Regions from separate parts of the Streptomyces sp. NPDC006174 genome, predicted to be linked through region 1. Evidence: riboswitches for the same ligand, from Rfam matches in the RefSeq annotation. Region 1 holds a riboswitch; each other region holds the start of a gene.
What was found. A riboswitch is a leader RNA that binds a small molecule or an ion and turns the genes downstream of it on or off. The one in region 1 is predicted to bind cyclic di-AMP.
Positions count from the first base shown of each region.

Region 2: another riboswitch for cyclic di-AMP. It lies ahead of ABZ267_RS25640 (C40 family peptidase); the one in region 1 lies ahead of ABZ267_RS17350 (transglycosylase family protein).
Region 3: another riboswitch for cyclic di-AMP. It lies ahead of ABZ267_RS30715 (M23 family metallopeptidase); the one in region 1 lies ahead of ABZ267_RS17350 (transglycosylase family protein).
Region 4: another riboswitch for cyclic di-AMP. It lies ahead of ABZ267_RS00455 (NlpC/P60 family protein); the one in region 1 lies ahead of ABZ267_RS17350 (transglycosylase family protein).

Region 1 covers NZ_JBEXTJ010000007.1:95,424-99,803, reverse strand. The annotation lists gene ABZ267_RS17360 (cytochrome P450) at 1-639, shown strand, start outside; gene ABZ267_RS17355 (transglycosylase family protein) at 826-1,890, shown strand; cyclic di-AMP (ydaO/yuaA leader) riboswitch at 2,182-2,379, shown strand; gene ABZ267_RS17350 (transglycosylase family protein) at 2,385-3,092, shown strand; gene eno (phosphopyruvate hydratase) at 3,429-4,380, shown strand, end outside.
Region 2 covers NZ_JBEXTJ010000012.1:97,750-102,129, reverse strand. The annotation lists gene ABZ267_RS25655 (excalibur calcium-binding domain-containing protein) at 156-680, shown strand; gene ABZ267_RS25650 (ATP-dependent Clp protease proteolytic subunit) at 829-1,464, shown strand; gene ABZ267_RS25645 (hypothetical protein) at 1,472-1,777, shown strand; cyclic di-AMP (ydaO/yuaA leader) riboswitch at 2,131-2,318, shown strand; gene ABZ267_RS25640 (C40 family peptidase) at 2,322-2,792, shown strand; gene ABZ267_RS25635 (LysE family translocator) at 2,868-3,545, opposite strand; gene ABZ267_RS25630 (LysR family transcriptional regulator) at 3,618-4,380, shown strand, end outside.
Region 3 covers NZ_JBEXTJ010000018.1:18,223-22,602, reverse strand. The annotation lists gene ABZ267_RS30725 (MerR family transcriptional regulator) at 1-615, shown strand, start outside; gene ABZ267_RS30720 (PP2C family protein-serine/threonine phosphatase) at 764-1,993, shown strand; cyclic di-AMP (ydaO/yuaA leader) riboswitch at 2,204-2,356, shown strand; gene ABZ267_RS30715 (M23 family metallopeptidase) at 2,368-3,414, shown strand; gene ABZ267_RS30710 (aldo/keto reductase) at 3,596-4,380, shown strand, end outside.
Region 4 covers NZ_JBEXTJ010000001.1:93,730-98,109, reverse strand. The annotation lists gene pcrA (DNA helicase PcrA) at 1-2,131, opposite strand, end outside; cyclic di-AMP (ydaO/yuaA leader) riboswitch at 2,391-2,558, shown strand; gene ABZ267_RS00455 (NlpC/P60 family protein) at 2,557-3,780, shown strand; gene ABZ267_RS00450 (AIPR family protein) at 4,295-4,380, opposite strand, start outside.

The DNA of each region.
Region 1 (4,380 bases):
CTGATCTCCGGACTCATCCGGGCCAGCGACCACGGCGAGCACCTCACCGAGAACGAGGCCGCGGCGATGGCGTTCATCCTGCTGTTCGCCGGGTTCGAGACGACGGTGAACCTGATCGGGAACGGTACGTACGCTCTCCTCCGCCATCCCGAACAGCGCGCCCGGCTCGAAGAATCGCTGGCGGCGGGCGAGAGCGCGCTGCTGGCCACCGGGATCGAGGAGTTGCTCCGGTTCGACGGGCCGGTCGAGCTCGCGACCTGGCGGTACGCCACCGAGGCGCTGACGCTCGGCGGGCAGGAGATCGCGGCCGGGGATCCGGTGCTGGTGGTGCTGGCGGCGGCGGACCGGGATCCGGAGCGGTTCACGGATCCGGAGGCGCTCGACCTCTCACGGAGTGACAATCAGCATCTCGGTTACGGTCACGGCATCCACTACTGCCTGGGAGCACCGCTGGCCCGGCTGGAGGGTCAGGCTGCGGTGGCGACCCTGCTGAAACGCCTTCCTGGCCTGCGACTTGCGGTGGAACCCGCTGATTTGCGCTGGCGCGGCGGGCTCATCATGCGCGGACTGCGCACGTTGCCGGTCGAGTTCGAGCCGGGACATCGCCTTGAGGAAGGTGACACGCTGTCACCTCTGTGACTTTCACGTGATCTGCGCTGCATCGACTTGTGACATGCGTTCGAGTCCCGCTAGGTTCACGGTTCGACGCGTCGGCCGACCGTTCACCGTTGGCCCGTCCGTCACTTGCGTATCAGCTTCATGCACGCGCGTAACAGCTTCATGCTTCTCAGTTCATGCTTGTCAGTCGCACGGAAGGCAAACTCCATGGGCTCCGCGAACGGCAGACACCGCCGCCCTCGTCAGGCACCCGCCATCGTCGTCGCCGCAGGCGTGACCGGATCGGCCATCGCCATTCCGCTCCTCGGCGCGGCAGGCGCACACGCGGCCGACGCCACCACCTGGGACCGGGTCGCGGAGTGCGAGAGCGGCGGCATGTGGAGTGCCGACCTCGGCAACGGCTACTACGGCGGGCTCCAGTTCTCGCAGGAGACCTGGTCCGCGTACGGCGGCACCGCCTTCGCCGAGCGGGCCGACCTGGCCAGCCGTTCACAGCAGATCGCCGTCGCCGAGAAGGTCCTGGACGACAAGGGCCCGCAAGCGTGGCCGAGCTGCGCGGTGATCTCCGGCCTCGCGGTGGACGGCAGCCTGCCCGGTGTCGACCCCGGTACGGTCCCCTCCACCGACCCCACCAGCCCGACCACTCCCACGCCGGACCCGACGACCGCTCCGGCGGACGAAGTGGATGAAAAGGGCGGAGCGGAGGGTTCCGGCAAGACGGACTCCACCGGCAGGGCGGATGCGACGGACAAGGGTGAGAAGAACGGCGGCGGCGACGCACTGAACCCTTCCGCCGAGCCCTCCACGTCCCCGTCCGCCGGAAAGACCGGAACCCCCAGCTCTCCTGACGCCTCGCAGCCCTCCACCTCCACCCCCGACGCCTCGAAGGGCGCCGACCGCACCGGCGGCAAGCACCGGGGCGTTCCGGCCCCGGAGGAGACCGGCGCGGTGGGCCAGGAGGACGGTCCCCGCGAGTCCGGCCGGCACGCCTCACGCGGCGAGGGTGACGCGCGGGACGGCGGCGCGGTCGTCGACGGCGGCTACACCGTGCAGCCCGGCGACAACCTCTGGGCCATCGCCGACGCGCAGGAACTCCCGCAGGGCTGGACCGGCCTGTACGAGGCCAACAAGGACCTCCTCGGCTCCGACCCGGACCTGATCCTGCCCGGACAGAGCCTGGACCTCGGGCTGAACGAGGCCGGTCGGGAGACCGGCGAGCAGACCGGTCAGGCGGACGTCCAGGAGGGCTCCGAGGCGCCTGCCGCCAACTGATCGAATTCGGGAAAACACCCCGAAAACGCGGGTAGTTCAGAGGCCTATGTCCACTTATGCGTAAGTGAGACATGGGTCTCTTTGCTGCAACTGGCGTGTTGCGTCCGCCTGCTCGGCGTAGATCGCCTCCGACCTGCGGAAACGACCGGTCAGGGTGAGCAAGTAAGCGCCGATTGGGCCAGTATGTCCATCTTTGAATGTCGGGGTTGCCTGTGTTTACGGTCGGAACCGCTCGCACCGCGGGCCCCGTCGACCGTCACGCCGAATCCTGCCGTCGGTCGAAGGGAACAGACGCGTAAAGCGCCGTAGGCAGGAGCGGGGGACCCAGGTAGGCCGCCGGGTCCGTACAGCCTCTTCGAAGGGCAGTCCCTTCGAACTCGGGGACGTACGGGAACGGCTTGGGGTGAAGTCGCGCGCTAGGTCGCGCGACCGGGCAACTCATCAGCCCGAACCCGACAGCTCACCTCGTAGGCGTCGGTGAGGAGATCCGTTCCATGCTGCTGAACAGCAAGGGCAAGCACCGCCGCCCCTCGAAGACCGTCCGTCTCGCCACCCTCGCCGGTGTCGCCGGCGCCGCCGTGGCCGTCCCGCTGATGGGCGCGACCAACGCTTCCGCCGCCTCCGTCGAGACCTGGGACGCCGTCGCCCAGTGCGAGTCCGGCGGCAACTGGTCCATCAACACCGGCAACGGCTACTACGGCGGGCTGCAGTTCTCGCAGTCCAGCTGGGCCGCCGCCGGCGGTACGCAGTACGCCTCGCGCGCCGACCTGGCCTCCAAGGACCAGCAGATCGCCACCGCCGAGAAGCTCCTCGACATGCAGGGTCCGGGCGCCTGGGCCTGCGCCGGCGCCGGCGGCCTCACCAACGACGGTGTGGACCCGGGCGTGAGCACCGGCTCCGGCCAGTCCGCGAGCGAGCCCGAGCAGGCACAGCCCGAGCGCAAGGCCGAGCAGCCCACCACGCGCAGCGAGCAGCGCGAGGCTCCGAAGGCCGAGAGCTCCAAGAAGACCGTCACCACGCCGACCGGCGAGAAGGTCCAGAAGGGCGACGGCGAGTACAAGGTCAAGACCGGCGACACCCTGAGCAAGATCGCCGGCAAGGAAGGCGTCAAGGGCGGCTGGAGCAAGCTCTTCAAGCTCAACGACGACATCGTCAAGGACGCGAACCTGATCTTCCCGGGTCAGCAGCTCCACCTGAAGTAACAGCCGTCTCTCCTCCCCGGAGGGTGGGGGTCCGGCGGCACCCTCCCTCGCACGGCTCCCCGGCCCGGCGCGCTCTCCCCCCGTGCGCGCCGGGCCGGGGTCTTTTCCGTGCGAAGAACCCCTGCGGGCGAGGTGATGCGTTCACCTCTTGTCGCCAACACGTGTTACCAGTCAGTAGATTTCTAGAGATTTGTCCCGTGATGCTGACCCTTGGGTCCTTTTTCGTCCCAGGAGACGGGCGGTCGGCCGACTGACGCGGCCCGGCCGGTTAGGCTCGTGTCGCAAGGCCACAGTGACCCTGCACAACCAGCGTCATATCCCAGAAGGAGATGCCTCGTGCCGTCCATCGACGTCGTCGTAGCCAGGGAAATCCTCGACTCCCGGGGCAACCCCACGGTCGAGGTCGAGGTCGGCCTCGACGACGGCAGCACCGGCCGTGCTGCTGTTCCGTCCGGCGCCTCCACCGGTGCCTTCGAGGCCATCGAGCTTCGCGACGGTGACCCCAACCGCTACCTGGGCAAGGGCGTCGAGAAGGCCGTCCTCGCCGTCATCGAGCAGATCGGCCCGGAGCTCGTCGGGTACGACGCCACCGAGCAGCGCCTCATCGACCAGGCGATGTTCGACCTGGACGCCACCGAGAACAAGGCCTCGCTCGGCGCGAACGCCATCCTCGGTGTCTCGCTCGCCGTCGCGCACGCCGCCTCCGAGGCGTCCGACCTGCCGCTCTTCCGCTACCTCGGCGGCCCGAACGCGCACCTGCTGCCCGTTCCGATGATGAACATCCTGAACGGCGGTTCGCACGCCGACTCCAACGTGGACATCCAGGAGTTCATGATCGCGCCGATCGGTGCGGAGTCCTTCTCCGAGGCCCTGCGCTGGGGCGCGGAGATCTACCACACGCTGAAGAAGGTCCTCAAGACCAAGGGCCTGTCCACCGGTCTCGGCGACGAGGGCGGCTTCGCGCCGAACCTGGAGTCCAACCGCGCCGCCCTGGACCTCATCGTCGAGGCCATCAAGGAGGCCGGTTACGTCCCGGGCCGCGACATCGCGCTCGCGCTCGACGTCGCCGCGTCCGAGTTCTACAAGGACGGCGTCTACGAGTTCGAGGGCAAGTCCCGCTCGGCCGCCGAGATGACCGAGTACTACGAGGAGCTCGTCTCCGCGTACCCGCTGGTCTCCATCGAGGACCCGCTGTACGAGGACGACTGGGCCGGCTGGAAGGTCATCACCGACCGCATCGGCGCCAAGGTGCAGATCGTCGGCGACGACCTCTTCGTCACCAACCCCG
Region 2 (4,380 bases), on a different contig from region 1:
CTACGACGGGGCCGTGCGGCATCCGTTCAACCCGGTCCCCTGACCATTACCTCCTCGCGCTTTGGTCACAACTCCATCACCAACGGAACATCCTCCTCCTGCGAGTGCGTCCGGCTCACTAGCGTCATTCCTCCACGAACTTCCTTGGGGGGAAGATGAATTGGAACGACCCGCAGCACCCGTCGCGGCAGTCGGACTGGGGACAAGGCGCCAACGTGCCGCCGCCGGGCCCGCCGAGTCCGACGTCCGGGCCGCGCTGGGCCCGTAAGCGTGTCGTCCTTCCCGCCGCCGGTGTGCTGTTCCTGCTCGGCATCGGGATCGGCGCCACCGGCGAGGAGCCGGAGACCGTGCGGACGGCGGCGGTGAAGGCCGAGCCGGGGCCGACGGTGACCGTCACCGTGACGGAGACGGCGAAGGTCACGGTGACGGCGAGCCCGGAACCGGCCCCCACGGTCACGAAGATCAAGAAGGTACGGGTGACCGTCACCGCTCCTCCGCCGGAGCCCGCCGCCGAGGCGCCCGACCCGGTCTACGACGAGGACGACGACTCCGCCGGCGGCTCCACGTACTACAAGAACTGCACGGCCGTCCGTGCCGCGGGGGCCGCGCCCATCAGACAAGGCGACCCCGGGTACGCCTCCCACCTCGACCGCGACGGCGACGGAGTCGGCTGCGAGTAGCAGTCCACCGCCCGCTCCTGGATCCCGCGAACACGGAAGCCCCTCTCCTCCTCTGTACGTCCTGTACATTTTTGACGGAGCGTGAGCGTAGGGCCGCACCTGCGCTGCTCCTTGCGTTCCGTCACGCGCCCAGGAGAGGGGCTCCGCCATGATCCGACCCGACGCCCGTCACGTACTTCCCGAGTTCACCGAGCGCACCGCGACCGGAACCCGCACCCAGGACCCGTACTCCAAGCTCCTGTCCGAGCGGATCGTCCTCCTCGGAAGCCCGATCGACGACACCGCGGCGAGCGATCTGATCGCGCAGCTCATGTACCTGGAGCACGCGGAGCCGGACCGGCCGCTGGCCCTCTACATCAACTGTCCCGGCGGCTCGTTCGCGGCGATGGCGGCGGTCTACGACACGATGCGGTACCTGACGTGCGAGGTGGAGACCTTCTGCCTCGGGCAGGCCGGCTCCTACGCGGCCGCTCTGCTGGCCGCCGGAGCTCCCGGGCGGCGACATGCTCTGCCCGGCGCGCGGGTAGTCATTGAGCGACCCGCACGGGCCGAGCCGCTGCGGGGCCAGCCGTCCGACCTGGAGATCCACGCGCGCGAACTGGTGCGCACCCGCGAGCTGTTCACTCAGATGCTGGTCCGGCACACAGGCCGGACCGCCGAGCGGGTCACCGCCGACGTCGAGCGCGACACCATCCTCGACGCGGAGGCCGCTCGCGCCTACGGGCTGGTGGACCACGTCGTGGAGAACCGCGCGCTCTCCCAGCCGCCGCACGACGTGAGGTGACCCGCCGATGGAGCCGCCAAAGTTCCCGCCGCTGCCCGCACTGACCCGCGCCGAGGGCGAGTTCATCGACTGTTACCTGGCGGTCCTCGACCAGGTGGGACGCATCAACCCGGCGCGCGGCAGCGACACCTACAGCGCACTGCGGGCCGCGCAGGCCCTGGCCTCCGGAGCGGCGGCCCTGCGCGACGCGCTGGCCCTGATGCACGAGCGCGGTGAGCGGCAGATCCACGCGGCGACGCTCGCGCGGGCCCTGCGGGTGCTGGACGGCGAGCGGCGGGCAGGCAGGGTCACCATGCCGCCGGCTCCGAACTGAGCCGCCACGCGCGCCGGGAGCGCATTACGGGAGCGGGCCGGTCGACCTGGCGTGCGACACGCCCGGTTCCGCGACCGATTTTCCTCGCTCGTTCGGCGTAGGCGATCACCCGCGCGAGCGACGTCCCAACTTGCGCTCGACGCACGGGTCGTACTCGAAATCCACCCTTTCGTCGCTGGTACGAGGGTGTGCGCCGGGCTCGCCAGCGGGCGCGAATGCCTCCTGTCCACCTGAATGGATCAGTGGTGAGGAGACTCACAAATCGCCGTTTCAGCTCGGAAATCCGGCACTTCGTGAGTCAAGATCCCTGGGACGACAAGCCCCCGCCACCGCGGCGGGGCGGTCCGGGTGGACGCCGAGTCCTGCCGCCTCCCGGATGACTGGTCGACAAGGAGTGGATCGGCAGGAGTGGAGGACCCGAGCACAACGGGCCGACCGGGAGACCGGTAAGCCCTCGGGGTGAAGCCGCATCGCGCGGCCGGGCAACTTCGCCAGCCCGAACCCGACAGGTCATCCTTCACAGGCGGCTGACGAAGGGTTGCGCATGTCTGCGCAGGTTCATGTCCCGTCTCTGTTCGCCCGGGTCGGTACGGCTTCCGTACTCACCTTCGCCGTGACGTCCGCGATGCTGGCGCCCGGCCTCGTCAACGACGCCGAGGCCGCCACCCATTCGACGAAGGCGCTCAAGATCGCCGCGTCGAAGAAGGGTGCTCCCTACAAGTACGGAGCAGCAGGTCCCAGCCGGTTCGACTGCTCGGGACTGACTCTCTACTCGTTCAAGAAGGCCGGGAAAAAACTTCCCCGCACCGCACAGCAGCAGTACAACAAGACCCGCCATATCTCGAAGTCGCAGCGCAAACTCGGTGACCTGGTCTTCTTCCATTCCGGGCGCAGCGTCTACCACGTGGGCATCTACGCCGGAGGCGGCAAGATCTGGCACTCCCCCAAATCCGGGGACGTGGTCCGCAAGGCGAAAATCTGGTCCAAGAGCGTCTGGTACGGACGGGTCCGCTGACCCACCGACCGGACGCTCTTCCCTTGCGGCCGCACTCTTCTCCTCCGCGGGCGGCACGGGCCCCCTCTGCGCACCTCAGCGCAGGAGGGGCCCGGCCACCAGCGCCAGTCCCAGTCCGGTGAGCGCCACGCCGCTGCCGCCCTCGATCGCCCGGGCGGTACGCGGCCGGCGCAGCCACCGTCCCAGCCGGTCCACGAGCAGGGCGAGGGCCGGGAACCACACCAGGGCGAGAGCGACGACCAGGGCGGCGAGCAGCAGGGTCCTGGGCAGCGGCGGCTGCCCGGCCGGGACGAACTGCGGCAGCAGGCTGAGGAAGAGGACCGGCGCCTTGGGATTGAGCGCGTTGGTCAGGAAGCCCTGCCGCAGCGCGCGCCCGAACCCTTCGCGTACCGGCTGTTCCGGTCCGCCGCCGGACGCCTCGGGCCCCTCAGACGGCACCTGGTCCGGCGTGCGGCTCTCCTCGGCGACCCGGCGCCGGATCGCGTACAGCGCGCTGATCCCGAGGTGGAGCACGTACGCGCCGCCGAGCAGCTGGACCGTGCGGAACAGTACCGGCATCGTCAGCAGCACCGCCGCGAGGCCGGCCACGGCGAGCGCGGTATGGATGAGCAGTCCTCCGGCGATACCGAGCGCGGTGGCCAGACCGGCGGTGCGCGAGGCCAGAGCGTTGCGTACGACGACGGTGAAGTCGGCTCCGGGCAGCGCGACCATCCCGGCGGCGACCCCGGTGAAGGCGATCAGTTGTGCGTCCATGGGTCCAGCGTGGACCGGCGGAGCCTTTAGCGTGTACTTGGAATCTTCTGGGTCTGCCTAAAGGAACGCTTCATGTACGACCCGACGCGGCTCACCGCGCTGGTGGCGGTCGCCGAGACCGGATCGATCACCCGGGCCGCCGCCCACCTGGGCTACACCGCGCCCGCACTCTCCCAGCAGCTGGCCAAACTGGAGCGGGAGGCCGGCGCGACGCTGCTGGTGCGCCACCATCGCGGCGCGCGGCTGACGGCCGCCGGTGAGCTGTTGGCGGGCCGGGCGCGGCGGGTGCTGGACGAGCTGGAACAGGCGCGGCACGAGCTGGCGCAGCTGGCCGGGCTGTCGGGCGGCAGGCTGCGGGTCGGGACGTTCACGACGGCCGGGGTGCATCTGCTGCCGCCGGTCCTGAGCGCGTTCCGGCGGGCCCATCCGGATGTGGAGCTGGCCGTCACCGAGTGCGAGCCGCCGGACGGCGTCGCGGCGGTCACCGCCGGCGAGGTGGACCTGGCGCTGACCCACACGTACGAGCCGGCGGTGGCCGACCCGCCGCCCGTCGGGGTCACCGTCGAGCCGCTGCTGGTCGAGGAGCTGGTACTGGCGACGGCGGTCGGCCACCGGCTCTCCGAAGGCACCGGGCGGCTGCCGGTCGCCGAGCTGGCGGGCCGGCCGCTGATCAGCAGCGCTCCGGCCCATCCGCCCCGGCGCGGGGTGGAGAGCGCGCTGGCGGCGGCGGGCGCCGCACCGGCGGTGGTGTGCGAGTCGCCCGGCTACGCGCTGGTGTGCGCGCTGGTCAGTGCGGGGCTCGGGGTGGCGGTGGTGCCGGAGATGGTGGCGTCGC
Region 3 (4,380 bases), on a different contig from region 1:
GCCCTCGTCCGGCTGCAGCGCATCCTGCTGCTGCGGGAGCTCGGGCTGTCGTTGCCCGCGATCAAGGACGTGCTCGAAGGGCAGCGGGACACGGGTGTGGCGTTGCGGGCGCATCTGCGGCTGCTCGAACAGGAGCAGGCACGCATCGGGCGGCAGATCGCCTCGGTGCGGACCACTCTCCACAAGACGGAGGAGGGGACGGAACTCATGGCCGAGGAAGTGTTCGACGGGTTCGACCACACCGCTCATGAGCGGGAGGTGACCGAGCGCTGGGGCCGCGCGGCGTACGAGGAGGGCGACCGGTGGTGGCGTTCGCTCGGGGAGGAGGGGAGGAAGGCCTTCCTCGGCGAGCATGAAGCCATCGCGCGGGACTGGGGGCTCGCCCGGGAGGCCGGGGCCGATGCCGGTGGTGAGCAGGCTCAGGAGATCGCGCGGCGGCACTGCGCGTGGCTGTCGGCCTCCAAGGAGCCCAGCCGTTCGTACGTCATCGGGCTCGGCGAGATGTATGTCGCCGATCCGCGCTTCGGAAAGAACTACGATCGCTACGGGGACGGCACCGCCGCCTTCGTACGGGATGCACTGACGATCTACGCCGAACGCCGGCTCTCCGACTGAGCACGGAGGGCCTCCGCTCCAGGCCCGCTTCCCCCTATTCGGCCGATGACGGGTCGCCGCACGGCGCGGCTCCGGGAAGCCTGGACGGGGCGCGGTACCGTCCGCAGCCGTGGCCGGACCGGGCAGCAGGAGTGCACAGGTGGTGGGGATGGCGGAGAAGGGGCGCGGGCTCGTGAAGGCGAGCCTCGGGATCCCCGGGCGTGCCGCGCCCGGCTCCACGGGGCGCGGGAGGCCGGTGGTGGCGCGGAGCGTCGGGACCCGGCGGTTCGTGCGGCTGCTGCCGGTGCTGCTGATCGGCGGCGGGCTCCTCTTCGACACGCTCGCACCGGCCAATTTCACCGCCGTACCTCTGTTCGTGGCCGCGCCGCTGATCGCCGCACCGTTCTTCTCGCTCGCCAGCACGATCCGTACGGGAGTGGCTTCGGTCCTCTCCGTCATCGCGATGCGGATCTCCGACGGCACCTCCACCCAGGTCGTCCCGGTCATCGAGATGATCACGGTCCTCACCGCCGCGGCCCTGGCCCTCGTCATCAACGGGGTCGTGCGCCGCAGCAACGAGCAGCTGGCCTCGGCGCGGGTCATCGCGGAGACCGCCATGCGGGCCGTGCTGCCGACGCCGGCGGAGCGGATCGGCGGGCTCCAGGTGGCGGCGCGGTACGAGGCGGCGCAGGCGGACGAGTTCGTCGGCGGCGACCTGTTCGCGGTGGCGGACACTCCGTACGGCGTACGCCTGGTCGTCGGTGACGTGCGCGGCAAGGGGCTGGACGCCGTGGAGGCGGTGGCGGTGATCATCGGCGCGTTCCGGGAGGCCGCCGAGCAGGAGCGGTCGCTGGAGGGCGTGGCGCAGCGGCTGGAGCGGGCGCTGGCGCGGGAAGGGACGCGGCGGTACGGGCTGGACGCCATGGAGGGGTTCATCACCGCCGTACTGGCCGAGATCCCGCCCGGCTCCGCCTCGCTGCGCCTCGTCAACCGCGGCCATCCCGAGCCGATCCTGCTGCACGCGGACGGGGCGCTGGAGGTCCTCGCGCCGAGCGTGCCCGCCATGCCGCTCGGCATGGACCTCGGCGTGTGGCCCGACCGGTCCGACGAGTGGGAGCTGCCCGCCGGTTCGACGCTGCTCGCCTTCACGGACGGCCTCTCCGAGGCGCGCGACCCGAGCGGTGTCTTCTACGACCCGGCGGCCCGGCTGCGCGGCCGTATCTTTCCCGGCCCCGAGGAGCTGCTCTCGGCGCTCACCGACGACGTACGGCTGCACACCGGGGGGCAGTCGACGGACGACATGGCGCTGCTCGCGGTCAGCCGGCCGGCGGAGGGCCAGCCGCCGCGTCGGACGACGGTGAAGATCGTCGGCCGGGGCGATGACACGGTGCGTAATTGAAGAGCACCGCTCCGCATAACAGTTGACACACCATCAGAAAAAGAGGTGTGGACGAGGGGTCGTCAAGTCGTCCGATTCGGGACGCTTGTGGGTGGTAAGTCCCCGTCGAAGTCGTTAATGATCAACAGGAACAGCTTGGAATCGGGCCCGTCTGTCTATTAACGTTCGATAACGCAGCGCGGTCGTCCCAGCCGTCGTCAGAGACGGCGCCGTGCGCGAGCGCCGAATTCCGCAAGGGAACCGGGGAACCACCTACATGGGGTGAATCGGACGCCTGCGTCTCGTGAGAGGCGGAGGGGCCCGTAGGAGACCTTCCTGCTCCGAACCCGTCAGCTAACCCGGTAGGCGAGAAGGAAGGAAAGGAGTGCGCCCACGTGGCGTCCAACAACCCTGCCCCTGAGGCCCCGTCACCCTTCACCACCGACGGCCTCGGCGGCCCGGAGCGGACGTGGGAGGAGTGGAACCCCACCGCGGAGTCCATCCGTCCCGTGCGCGGCAAGCACCGCGTGGCGAAGCAGCGAGGTCTCGCCCGTAGCTCCACCGTCCTCGGGGTCGGCGTCATAGCGGCCGTCGGTGCGGGTGGCATGGCCACCGCCCAGAGCAAGCCGCCGGTCTCCATCTCTCTTCCCGATTCCATCGCGGACAACCTCCCCGACGCCAAGTCCCTTCCCGGCGTCGGGGCGTTCATGTCCGACGAGGCCGAGCCCGCCCCGGTCCTCGCGGCCGCTCCGCTCACCTCCGCGGGCATCACGACCGCCGAGGCCGAGCAGGGCACCACCGACGCCGGCGAGGCCCTGCGCGCCCGGATCCTCCAGCAGGCCGAGCAGCAGCAGGCCAACGCGGACGCCGAGGCCAAGGCCGCCGAGGAGAAGGCCGCGGCCGAGAAGGCCGCCGCCGAGGCGAAGAAGCAGCAGGACGAGGCCGAGGCGAAGGTCAAGGCCAAGGCCGCCGCCGAGAAGAAGGCGGCCGAGGAGGCCGCGGCGAAGAAGGCCGAGGAGGAGCGCCTCGCCAAGCTCCGCGCCAGCTACACGCTGCCGACCTCCTCGTACACGATCACCTCGACCTACGGTCAGTCAGGCGCCCTGTGGTCCTCGGGCCAGCACACCGGCCTGGACTTCGCCGGGTCGGCCGGTACGCCGATCAAGGCCGTGCACGGCGGCACGATCACGTCGGCGGGCTGGGCCCAGGCGTACGGCTACCGCACGGTGCTCCAGCTCGAGGACGGCACGGAGATCTGGTACGCCCACCAGTCGTCGATCGAGGTCTCGGTCGGCCAGAAGGTCACCACCGGCCAGACCATCGGCCGCATGGGCGACACCGGCAACGTGACCGGCGTCCACCTCCACCTGGAGGTCCGCACCGCCGGCGGCTCGGCGATGGACCCGGCGGCCTGGCTGAGCAGCAAGGGCCTCTCCGTCTGAGACCCCGGTACGTCGTTCGTCGTCGTCCCTCGCACACCCCGGCAGCCCTGACGCTCACCCCCCGACGTCAGGGCTGCCGGTCCGTCCGGCGGAGTGCAGGGGACGGAATGCGTGGCTCCGGCGCGGAATGGGCGGCTCCGTCATGGAATACGTGGCTCCGCCGCCGCCGTTGAACCCCTACATGACTTCTCTGCGCACTCTCGGCAGCTCCGACCTCCAGGTCTTCCCTCTCGCCCTCGGCGGCAACGTCTTCGGCTGGACGGCGGACGAGGACCGGTCCTTCGCCGTCCTGGACGCGTACGTGGCGGCCGGCGGCAACTTCGTCGACACCGCCGACGCCTACTCCGCCTGGGTCGAAGGCAACCGGGGCGGCGAGTCGGAGACCGTCATCGGCAAGTGGCTCGCCTCTCGCGCCAACCGCTCCGACATCGTCGTGGCCACCAAGGCCGGCGCCCACCCCGACTACCAGGGGCTCTCCGCCGCCACCATCAAGGGCGCGGCCGAGCAGTCGCTGCGCCGCCTCGGCACCGACCACATCGACCTCTACTACACGCACTTCGACGACGAGACCGTCCCGGTCGAGGAGATCATCACCGCACTCGACCAGCTGGTGAAGGACGGCAAGGTGCGCCACATCGCCGCCTCCAACATCAGCCCGGAGCGCCTCCAGGAGTCGCTGGACTTCTCCGAGCGCGAGGGCCTGGCCCGGTACGTCGCACTCCAGCCGCACTACAACCTGGTCTCCCGCGCCACCTACGAGGGCCCGCTCCAGGAGACCGCCGCCCGCGCCGGTCTCGCCGCCGTCCCGTACTACGCGCTGGCCTCGGGCTTCCTCACCGGCAAGTACCGCCCCGGCGCCACCGTGGAGAGCGCCCGCTCCGCGAAGGCGGGCGAGCACCTGGAGTCGGAGCGCGGCCGCAAGGTGCTCGCCGCTCTCGACCAGGTCGCCACGGAACGCGGCGCCGA
Region 4 (4,380 bases), on a different contig from region 1:
TCTCCTCCAGGAACCGCGAGGGCGGGTTGTACGAGGGCTGGCCCCAGGCGCTGCGCATGGCGGCCCGGGTCAGGTAGAGCCGCTCGCGGGCGCGGGTGATGCCGACGTACGCCAGGCGGCGCTCCTCCTCCAGCTCCTTGGTCTGGCCGAGGGCCCGCATGTGCGGGAAGACGCCGTCCTCCAGGCCGGTGAGGAAGACGACCGGGAACTCCAGGCCCTTCGCCGTGTGCAGCGTCATCAGCGTGATGACACCGGAGCCGTCCTCGTCCTCGTCGGGGATCTGGTCGGAGTCGGCGACCAGCGCGACCTTCTCCAGGAACTCCGCGAGCGTGCCGCTGCCCTCGTCCTCGCCGCGCTCCTGCTCGAACTCCAGGGCCACGGCGGCGAGTTCCTGGAGGTTCTCGATACGGGTCTCGTCCTGCGGGTCGGTGGAGGCCTGGAGCTCGGCGAGATAGCCCGTACGCTCCAGCACCGCTTCCAGCACGACGGCGGGCCCGGCGCCGGACTCCACGATGGTGCGGAGCTCCTCCATCAGCGTGTTGAAGCGCTTGACGGCGTTGGAGGAGCGGGCCGCCATGCCGTACGCCTCGTCCACGCGGCGCAGCGCCTGCGGGAAGGAGATCTTCTCGCGCAGCGACAGTGCGTCGATCATCGCCTCGGCGCGGTCGCCGATGCCGCGCTTGGGCACGTTGAGGATGCGGCGGAGCGGAACAGTGTCCTCGGGGTTGGCGAGGACACGGAGGTAGGCCAGGACGTCCCGGACCTCCTTGCGCTCGTAGAAGCGCACGCCGCCGACGACCTTGTAGGGCAGGCCGACGCGGATGAAGATCTCTTCGAAGACACGGGACTGGGCGTTGGTGCGGTAGAAGACGGCGACGTCGCCCGCCTTCGCGTCGCCCTTGTCGGTGAGCCGGTCGATCTCCTCGGCGACGAACTGCGCCTCGTCGTGCTCGGTGTCCGCGACATAGCCGGTGATGCGCGCGCCGGAGCCGGCGTTGGTCCACAGGTTCTTCGGGCGACGGCTCTCGTTGCGCTCGATGACGGCGTTGGCGGCGGAGAGGATCGTCTGTGTGGAGCGGTAGTTCTGCTCCAGGAGGATCGTCTTCGCGTTGGGATAGTCCTCCTCGAACTGGAGGATGTTACGGATGGTCGCGCCGCGGAAGGCGTAGATCGACTGGTCCGCGTCACCGACGACACACAGCTCGGCCGGAGCGTCGGCGGCCTCTCCGGACGGGCCGACCAGCTCCCGTACGAGCGTGTACTGGGCGTGGTTGGTGTCCTGGTACTCGTCGACCAGGACGTGCCGGAAGCGGCGGCGGTAGTGCTCGGCGACGTCCGGGAAGGCCTGGAGGAGGTGGACCGTCGTCATGATGATGTCGTCGAAGTCCAGCGCGTTGGCCTCGCGCAGGCGGGCCTGGTAGAGCGCGTACGCCTGGGCCAGCGTCTTCTCGAAACCGTCGGCGGCCTGCCCGGCGAAGGTCTCCTCGTCGATGAGCTCGTTCTTGAGGTTGGAGACCTTGGCGGTGAAGGACTTCGGCGGATAGCGCTTGGGGTCCAGGTCGAGATCGCGGCAGACCAGGGCCATGAGGCGCTTGGAGTCGGCGGCGTCGTAGATCGAGAACGACGAGGTGAAGCCGAGCTTCTTGGACTCGCGGCGCAGGATGCGGACGCACGCGCTGTGGAAGGTCATGACCCACATGGCGTTGGCGCGCGGGCCGACCAGCTGCTCGACGCGCTCCTTCATCTCGCCCGCGGCCTTGTTGGTGAAGGTGATCGCGAGGATCTGTCCCGGGTGGACTCCGCGCTCGGCCAGCAGGTGGGCGATGCGGTGGGTCAGCACGCGGGTCTTGCCGGAGCCGGCCCCGGCGACGATGAGCAGCGGCGACCCGGCGTGCACGACGGCGGCGCGCTGCTCGGTGTTCAGCCCGTCGAGCAGCGCGGCGGAGTCGATCACCGGGCGCGGGTGACCGTCGCGGTAATACCCGTCGCGCGGCGGCGGAGGCGCGTCGTAGGCGCCCTCGAAGAGCCCCTCCGGCACCGCTTCGGGTGCGTGGTCCTCGGGGGGCGGCGGCGGGCCGTCCTCCGCGGACTGGAGGCCGGTCAGGAAACTGTCGTCAAAGAGGCTGCTCATCGCCTCCCGAGTCTAGGCGGCCGCACTGACAACCTTCGGCCGAAGGCCGGAAGCGACCGTTCCCAGCCGTACGCACCGAGAGCGGACCTCCACGTTCCGTGAAGAAAGGCCCGGTAGGAGGGGGTGCGGGGCCCTGGATCCGGAAAGGTCACGAAAATGTATCGGGCATATCGCTCATCCTCCTTCCCAGCGGTGCCACCGGTTGGCTAGCGTGCTCGGTCAGGTGATCCGTAATCTCCCTGAGACGAACCGCGTCTCACGGTCACCTCTGCCGAATCCGTCCTGCCCTCCCAGCAGTTCGGAACCGGGGACCCACACGCGTAACCGGGGTGAATCGGTCCATACCCTCGCACAACGGACCGTAGGACAGCCTTCCGTTCCGTCCGAACCCGACAGCTAACCCGGTAGGCGGTCCACGGAAGGAGATGCCGGTCTTGGCATCGCATCGCAAGCCGCGCACGAAGGTGCGCACGACCACCCCCGCCGTCGGGTTCACGACGGCCGCGCTGGCCTCGGTGACGCTGCTCTCCACGCAGAGCGCGACCGCGGCCCCCGCCGAGCCGAAGCCGGCCATCGAGGACGTCCAGAAGAAGGTCGACGAGCTCTACCGGCAGGCGGGCAGCGCGACCCAGCAGTACAACCGGGCGAAGACCGCCTCCACCGCCCAGCGCACCAAGGTCGACACGCTGCTCTCCGACGTGGCGAAGCGGACCGAGAAGATCAACGAGGCACGCCGGGAGCTCGGCGCCTTCGCGGCCGAGCAGTACCGCACCGGCGGTATCGCGCCGACCGCCACCTTCTTCCTGGCGGACGACCCGCAGGCGTACTTCGACCAGAGCCGGCTGATGAGCCGGTCGACGGAGCGCCGGCAGAAGGCCGTCGACGACTTCCGTACGCAGCAGGCCGCGGCGTCGAAGAAGCGCGCGGAGGCCGTGCGGAGCCTGGAGTCGCTCACCGAGACGCAGACCACGCTCCGCTCCAGCAAGCAGAAGGTGCAGACGAAGCTCACCGAGGCCCGGTCCCTGCTCGCGAAGCTGACCGCCGAGGAGAAGGCGCGGCTGGCGGAGCTGGAGCGCAAGAAGGAGGCCGAGGCCAGGGAGAAGGCGAAGCGCCTCGCCGCCCGCCAGGCCGCCGAGGCCAAGGAGCGCGAGGAGCGCGAGGCGGCGGAGAAGAAGGCACGCGAGGAGGCCGCGAAGGAGTCGGGCGGAGACAGCGGCTCCGGTTCCGGCAGCGGTACGGGGACGAGTCCGGGATCCGGTACGGGCACGGGTACGGGCGCCGGGACCGGCAGCGGCTACGCCACCAAGGCCGAGAAGGTGCTGGCCTTCGCGCGCGCCCAGATCGGCAAGCCGTACGTGTGGGGCGCCTCGGGCCCGTCCTCGTACGACTGCTCCGGGCTGACCCAGGCGGTCTGGCGGGAGGCCGGCGTCACGCTGCCCCGGACCACCTGGGACCAGGTGAAGGTGGGCACGCGGGTCGCCACGACCGACCTGCAACCCGGCGACCTGGTCTTCTTCTACGACGACATCAGCCACGTCGGCGTCTACAAGGGCGACGGGATGATGATCCACGCGCCGAAGCCGGGAGCGAACGTCCGCGAGGAGTCGATCTACTCCATGCCGATCTACGGCAGCGTGCGTCCGGCGTAATGCCAGGTAGGCAGTCGCAGAACCGCATAGACCAGTCGGAGTCTCAGCGATCTGTCGTCGATTCGCCATCTGCGACAGATCGCCGAGAATCGCCCAGCAGAGTGCTTCTCAGCGATGCACAATATTCTCGCTTCGCCGGACCCACGGAACAGGGCGACTCACGGCTAGTTTCGGTCGCAACCACTTTCTGTGCACCTATCCTGCACGGCCTGCTCGACCACCAGGACGCGAAGTTCCACGGTGCCCACATCCGCAGGAGGACCGGCATCGATCCTAGAAGCGTCTGCGCCCAGATCAAGAGAATGGAACGGGCCCACCGGCCCACCAGTCCGCCCGCCCGAGACCGAAAACTGTTAGTTCGCAGAAGCGCGGGCCGCCTGCGGTCCCGGGCGTTGGCGCACCTGGTCGCCAAATAAATAAATTCCGTTGCGCGCAGTCCATCCAGGGCGGATCATCGGCCCAGAAATTCCTGCACCGCCCGGACTGTCCCGTCGTTTCGTTTGCCTAGGAGTCGTCAGGCAGGAGGTGCGGGCGTAAGCGCAACCGGCCAGCGCGACTTGGCCGTGTATCTGCTCAATCGCCTATCGATTTCACTGGCCC